2 linked regions of the Solitalea canadensis DSM 3403 genome follow. The protein of the gene in region 2 interacts with the protein of the main gene of each other region in a pairwise test. Links are inferred from orthologs where the notes say so. Each region holds a gene or a part of one and is shown on either strand. Other genes may lie near its edges.

Region 1 (3,261 bases), 360 kb from region 2 along the record:
CGACTAAGAGCACCAATACCTTCAGTAATATTAAGAACATTATAGCTGTTGCTTCTGGCAAAGGTGGTGTAGGAAAGTCTACTGTTGCTGTAAATCTGGCCATTTCTTTAGCGAAAAAAGGTGCTAAAGTTGGTTTAATTGATGGCGACATCTACGGCCCGTCTATTCCTATCATGTTCCAATTAGAAGGAGCGAAGCCTTACATGACGCAGGTAGATGGCCAGAACAAAATAGAACCGATTGAAAAATACGGAATAAAATTATTGTCGATAGGATTCTTTACAGACCCTAATCAAGCTATTCCGTGGAGAGGCCCGATGGTTTCATCGGCTATCAAACAATTATTTAATGACGCTCATTGGGGAGAGTTAGATTATTTATTGGTTGATACTCCTCCAGGAACCGGTGACGTACACATTACATTGGCGCAAGGTTTTCCAATAGCAGGTGTGGTAATTGTAACAACACCTCAAAACGTAGCATTGGCTGATGCCAAAAAAGGGGCAGGAATGTTTAGAATGGAGGGCGTTAAGGTTCCGATTCTTGGTGTGGTTGAAAACATGTCTTATTTCACCCCGGCAGAACTACCAACTAATAAATACTACATTTTTGGCAAGGGCGGAGGAAATGTACTTGCTACCCAATTTGACGTTCCATTTTTAGGAGAAATCCCATTGGTAATGGAGGTTAGTGAAGGAGGAGACAAAGGTGAACCGGTTGCTCTTCAAGACAATAACCTGGTGGCTGAAGCATTTGCTGATATTGCTGAAAAAGTAGCACAGCAAGTTGCTATACAAAACGCACTCGCTAATAAAGAGACAGTTGTAGAATAATTTTTCTATATTTGTATTTAGACTAAACAGAGGATTTTGGCATGAGTAACGCAGAATTGTTAACAAAAGTTGAAGGAGCATTGAACCAGATTCGCCCTTATTTAGAGGCCGATGGGGGAAATGTTGAAGTGTTGGAGGTTACCGACGATAATATTTTAAAGCTAAAATTGCTTGGATCTTGTGGATCTTGTCCAATGAGTATCATGACACTTAAAGCAGGCATCGAACAAGCTGTAATGCGTGAAGTTCCTGAAATTGTTTCAGTTGAAGCTACCAATATTACCGATATTGATGATCCTAATGCAGTAATGCCAAATACGGTAAATGCTCAATAATAAACTTTTACAAGATTCCCCATCTATGGCGGTGTCTTAACCATATAAAAAGGGTTCTGTTTTATTCAAACGGAACCCTTTTCTTTTTCATTAACTATCCTGTTTACCTTCTTCCTTTTTTTCTAGCAGGAAATTTCATCTTATAATCCACCTTAATGGCACCTTTGGTAATTGAATCCAATCGGCCTCTTAACATTGCTTTTTTTAGCGGATTTAAGTAATCAGTAAATAATTTACCTTCAATATGATCATATTCATGCTGAATAACACGGGCAGCTAATCCTGTGTATTCTTCAATATGCTCCACCCATTTTTCATCATAATACTTGATTTTAATATTTGCCGGACGCATCACTTCTTCCCGGATATCAGGAATACTCAAACATCCTTCTGTGAACGCCCATTTCTCACCAGTTTGTTCAAGAATTTCAGCATTAAGAAACACTCGTTTAAAAGCTTTCAATTGTTTGCTTTCTGCTTCACTCACTTCATCGTCATCATCATCAGCAAAAGGTTTTGCGTCAATAACAAATAAACGAATTGAAAGTCCTACCTGAGGAGCAGCAATTCCAACTCCACTGGCATTATACATGGTTTCAAACATATCATTAATCAAGCCTGATAAATTCGGATAATCTTTATCAATAGGTTGAGCTTTCTTCAATAAAACAGGATCGCCATAGGCGGTAATTGGTAATATCATTTATGCTAAAAGTTATTAGTACTTAGTAGCTAGTCATAAGGCATCTGATTTTTGTACAGCCTGATAGCTAACCTCTTCTTCAAGATTGGCAAAAATACGGAAAAAGCCTTTAAAAGCCGAATGAGCGTTTTTCCATGTATGACTGCAAAATAATAACAGCACTAACAGAATCAATCAATCCTTTTTTTTCTCTATCCGATTTTTTCAATCCGCTATTTGCAATGGTGTGGCTTGCCATTTTAGATGTAAATCGTTCATCCATCCTATCAATCGGGATGGTCGGAAATTGTTTTTTTAAAAGATTAATAAAGGCTTCTACATGGCGAGCAGATTCTGATGGAGTGCTATCCATTTGTTTTGGCTCACCCACTATAAAAGTTTCAATTTGTTCGGTAAGTAGGTATTCTTTAAGATAATCGATTACATCTTTAGGATGAATAGTTGTTAACGCCGTTGCAATAATTTGCAAAGGGTCTGTAACAGCTATACCGATTCTTTTGGTTCCGAAATCAAAGGCCATCAATCTTGCCATATATCATTATTAAGATTACAAAAGTGAAGATTTTTGTGCCTAAATAAGAATGTTTGGGTGCATAACACTCAACATTTTCCACAAGCTTAAACGGATCTCTAGCATGAACAATAAACCAAAATAATTAAACACATGGTCTATTCGCATTATATATAACTTAGTCTATCTTTACAGCATGCAGTTTAAAGAAATTGTAGGAAACGAACACATTAAAGATCAACTGATTCGCTCTGCAAAAGAGAATAGGATCAGTCATGCGCAATTATTTCTTGGACCGGAGGGCTCGGGAGCACTGTCTTTGGCTATTGCTTATGCTCAATTTATCGGCTGTGAAAATAAGCAGGAAGACGATTCTTGCGGACAATGTGCATCTTGTAGAAAATATCAGAAGTTTATCCATCCGGATCTTCATTTCTCTTATCCCTTTATTGCCAATAAAACCAATAAAGTGGAAACAAGTGTAGATGTGATTGAGGAATGGAGAAAAGCATTATCGGAAGACCAGTATCTTTCTTTAAATGCCTGGTTAAAACACCTGGATGTTGAGAATAAACAGCCAAATATTCCAATCGCAGAATGTCACGCCATTATTCAAAAGCTAAGTTTAAAGCCCTTTGAATCGGAGTTTAAGGTCCTGATCATGTGGTTGCCGGAGTTTCTGGGTAATGAGGGTAACTCTTTATTAAAGATCATCGAGGAACCTTCTCATAAAACGTTATTCTTATTAGTTGCTGAGAATCGCGATAAAATGTTAAACACTATTTTATCTCGTACGCAACTGATAAAGATCAACAAGCTGTCGAACAAAGAAATTCAGCAACATTTTATGGATAAGCATAACTGCGATTCACAACAAGC
Region 2 (3,238 bases):
GGCTATGCCACAAATCACGTAATCCATCCGGCACCCATGGAACATCGATATCCATCAGAAAATAAAGATCATAAGTAACCATCTTTTCCCAGTCGTAAAGTTCATCCGGAATTATACCTAAATAGTGCTCAGAATAGATTTGAGTAGTGATCAGATCGGTATCGCAGAATAAAAACTTGTTAGCCCTTTTACTTTTTTCCAATACACTCTCGGTTTGAGCCTTTCCAATCTTTAATATATCATCAACAGTAAATGAATTGGTTGAGATAAAATCACGTGCAAGTTCGTGTACATATAATGTATTAAACTTAAATGCAAGATATGCCGCCAATGTGCTTTTACCGGTACTTTCAGGCCCGTAAATACAAATTTTCTTTATGGTTGATGGTAATGCTCTTTCCAAATGTTTACTTATTTATAGCAGCCGAGACATTATTGTTTTGATACGATTTATATTCTTTGTACCAAAACCAATAACCTAAAGCTGCAATTATACAAAAGACAAAATATTCAACAGAAATAAACCTAACGCCTTTAATAAAATAGATGTAGGTACACACCACATCAACAGCCAACCATACTATCCAGCATTCTATTTTCTTACGAATCATCATAAATGTTGCAATGATGCTAAAAGACAGTACAAACGAGTCGAGATGCGGAAAAGCACTCGGTTTTTTAAAAATTAGCGGTAGCCATGTGTGTAAATTCTGCGCAAGATTCCCGAGTAGATAAGTACCAATAAAACCTATAGCAAGTAAAGACAATAACCATTTTACGGCCGTAAAACTTACTTTCAATTCATGCTTTCGATCTGCCTCTTCAGGTTTGGGGTGAGCCCAATTCCACCAGCCTATAATATTGGTGATAAAGAAGAACACCTGCAGAAACATATCCGGATACAATTGTATCTGAAAAAAGATAAAGAAGAACAATGTTACATTGATTAGTCCTAATGGCCAGCTCCAGATATTAGCCCGCGATGAAAGCCAAACAGCCACGGCACCGGCAATAGTTCCCCAAAACTCAATATGACTCATTGGGTAACCCATCACGGTGAACCAGGTGTGGTCAATATCAAAAAAATGTAACATGACGACAAAAATAGAAGTTACAAAAAATAATTGGTGCGTAGTTATTCGCAATTACATTTATTTACTCATAGTTATATACTAAAAAAGGGGTGCTGCACAAATGCAACACCCCTTTATATTTTCAAAGCGGAATTTATTATGCTTCTACCGCTGAACTAACTAATTCATGCTCGATTAAGTATTGAGCGATCTGAACTGCGTTTGTCGCTGCACCTTTACGTAGGTTATCAGAAACAATCCACATATTTAATGTATTAGGCAAAGATTCGTCTCTGCGTAAACGGCCTACAAATACTTCATCCTTTTCGTGAGCATCTTTTGGCATTGGGTATTGCAGGTTTGCAGTATCATCAACTACCACAATACCTGGGGCCGATGATAATAATTGTTTTACCTCTGCTAAGTCAAAGTCTTTTGCAAATTCGATATTCACTGATTCAGAGTGGCCACCCATTACCGGAATACGAACAGTAGTTGCTGTAACTTTGATACTATCGTCACCCATAATTTTATTGGTTTCCTTAATCATTTTCATTTCCTCTTTGGTATAACCATTGTCAAGGAAAACATCGATCTGAGGAATAACGTTCAAATCAATTTCGTAGGGATATGCTTTTGTACCATCTTTAATGCCCTGGCGCTCTTCCATCAACTGAGTAACCGCTTTAACACCAGTACCTGTAACAGACTGATAAGTAGAAACCACCACACGTTTAATTTGATATTTATCGTGTAAAGGCTTTAATGCAACCACCATCTGAATAGTAGAACAGTTAGGGTTGGCAATAATTTTATCTTCTTTAGTTAACACATTCGCATTAACTTCTGGTACTACTAATTTCTTAGTAGGATCCATACGCCATGCCGATGAGTTATCAATTACCGTGGTTCCAACTGCTGCAAACTTTGGAGCAAATTCGGTTGAAGTACTTCCTCCGGCTGAAAAAATTGCTATTTCCGGTTTCATCGCAATAGCATTATCCATAGAAACCACCTTGTACTTCTTACCCTTGAACTCGATTTCCTTACCAACACTTTTCTCAGAAGCAACCAAGATCAATTCAGAAACAGGGAAATTTCTTTCCGCTAATACTTGTAACATTTTTGTGCCTACCAATCCGGTTGCACCTACTACTGCGACTTTCATTTAGCTATTTTTTATGTAATTATTAATTTTACGGCCATATACCGTTAGCTGCAATATTACCAATTATGAAAAACATTTTTATTATTTTATTAACATTTTTATATGTGAACAGTTATTCACAAGTAAAAGATTCATTCAAAACCTCCAATTACCCATCAAATCCGCAATGGAATGGTGACATCACTGAATGGTTTGTTAATGCAAATGAACAATTACAAACAAAAAAATCAACCACCAATAAACAGGTTTACATTTCAACCGCAAACTCACTGTCCGTAAACACAAGGTGGTCTTTCTATGTTCAAATGGATTTTGATCCATCAACATCTAATCAATTACGTGTTTATTTAGTCTCAGATCAGCCTGACTTGAATCAGGCGTTAAATGGCTATTTCATTCAAATTGGCAAGAGTGGCTCGAGCGATTCTTTTGATCTTTATAAACAAGTCGGAACAAAGCTCACAAAACTCTTCGACGGAATTCCGAGGCCAAGAACCAAAGCATCGCAGTTTAAAGCTTCTATTGAGGTCTCTAGGTCAATAACCGGATTATGGGAAATAAAATCAAAGATTGACAATGAAACACAATTTGTAACCGATGGAAGCATTACCGACAATACTTACCAAACAACCTCCTTTTTTGGGATACTAGCTAAGTATACTGCCTCAAGAAGTAACCAATTCTATTTTGACGAACTGACAATTGAACGACATGAAGCCATTAAACCACTCCCACCAGTTTATGCAGGCAAACCAGGAGATGTAATTTTCACTGAATTGTTCCCTAATCCAAGTCACCAAATTGATTTACCTACCAGCGAGTTTGTTGAACTTTACAACACATCCGACTCTGTAATTAATCTGAAAGGTTGGAAATATGCAGATGTTACCACTATTTATACATTTAATGAAGGCGTGATCAATCCGAAAGAATACCTTATACTTTGTTCAAAAAATGACACCTCAAATTATTTGCATTATGGGAAAACGCTCGGTCT

The links.
Region 1: the proteins of SOLCA_RS21895 (region 2) and def interact in binary tests that used the Escherichia coli proteins (3 or more experiments, as listed by UniProt). The link is inferred for Solitalea canadensis DSM 3403 from one-to-one orthologs.

What each region holds. Positions count from the first base shown.
Region 1 is NC_017770.1:4,809,823-4,813,083, reverse strand. What follows is about bases 72-2,995. They hold def (peptide deformylase), read right to left. Parts: upstream 1,872-2,995; coding sequence 1,272-1,871; downstream 72-1,271. Other genes in these bases: SOLCA_RS20260 (DNA polymerase III subunit), read left to right, coding at 2,579-2,995; ruvX (Holliday junction resolvase RuvX), read right to left, coding at 1,981-2,403; SOLCA_RS20275 (NifU family protein), read left to right, coding at 875-1,168; SOLCA_RS20280 (Mrp/NBP35 family ATP-binding protein), read left to right, coding at 72-833. Also shown: more of SOLCA_RS20280, read left to right, coding at 1-71; more of SOLCA_RS20260, read left to right, coding at 2,996-3,261. UniProt on the Escherichia coli protein: Removes the formyl group from the N-terminal Met of newly synthesized proteins. Requires at least a dipeptide for an efficient rate of reaction. N-terminal L-methionine is a prerequisite for activity but the enzyme has broad specificity at other positions.
Region 2 is NC_017770.1:5,174,838-5,178,075, reverse strand. Bases 237-3,137 are described here. They hold SOLCA_RS21895 (aspartate-semialdehyde dehydrogenase), read right to left. Parts: upstream 2,242-3,137; coding sequence 1,231-2,241; downstream 237-1,230. Other genes in these bases: SOLCA_RS21890 (lamin tail domain-containing protein), read left to right, coding at 2,307-3,137; pnuC (nicotinamide riboside transporter PnuC), read right to left, coding at 408-1,094; SOLCA_RS21905 (AAA family ATPase), read right to left, coding at 237-403. In the rest of the region: more of SOLCA_RS21905, read right to left, coding at 1-236; more of SOLCA_RS21890, read left to right, coding at 3,138-3,238.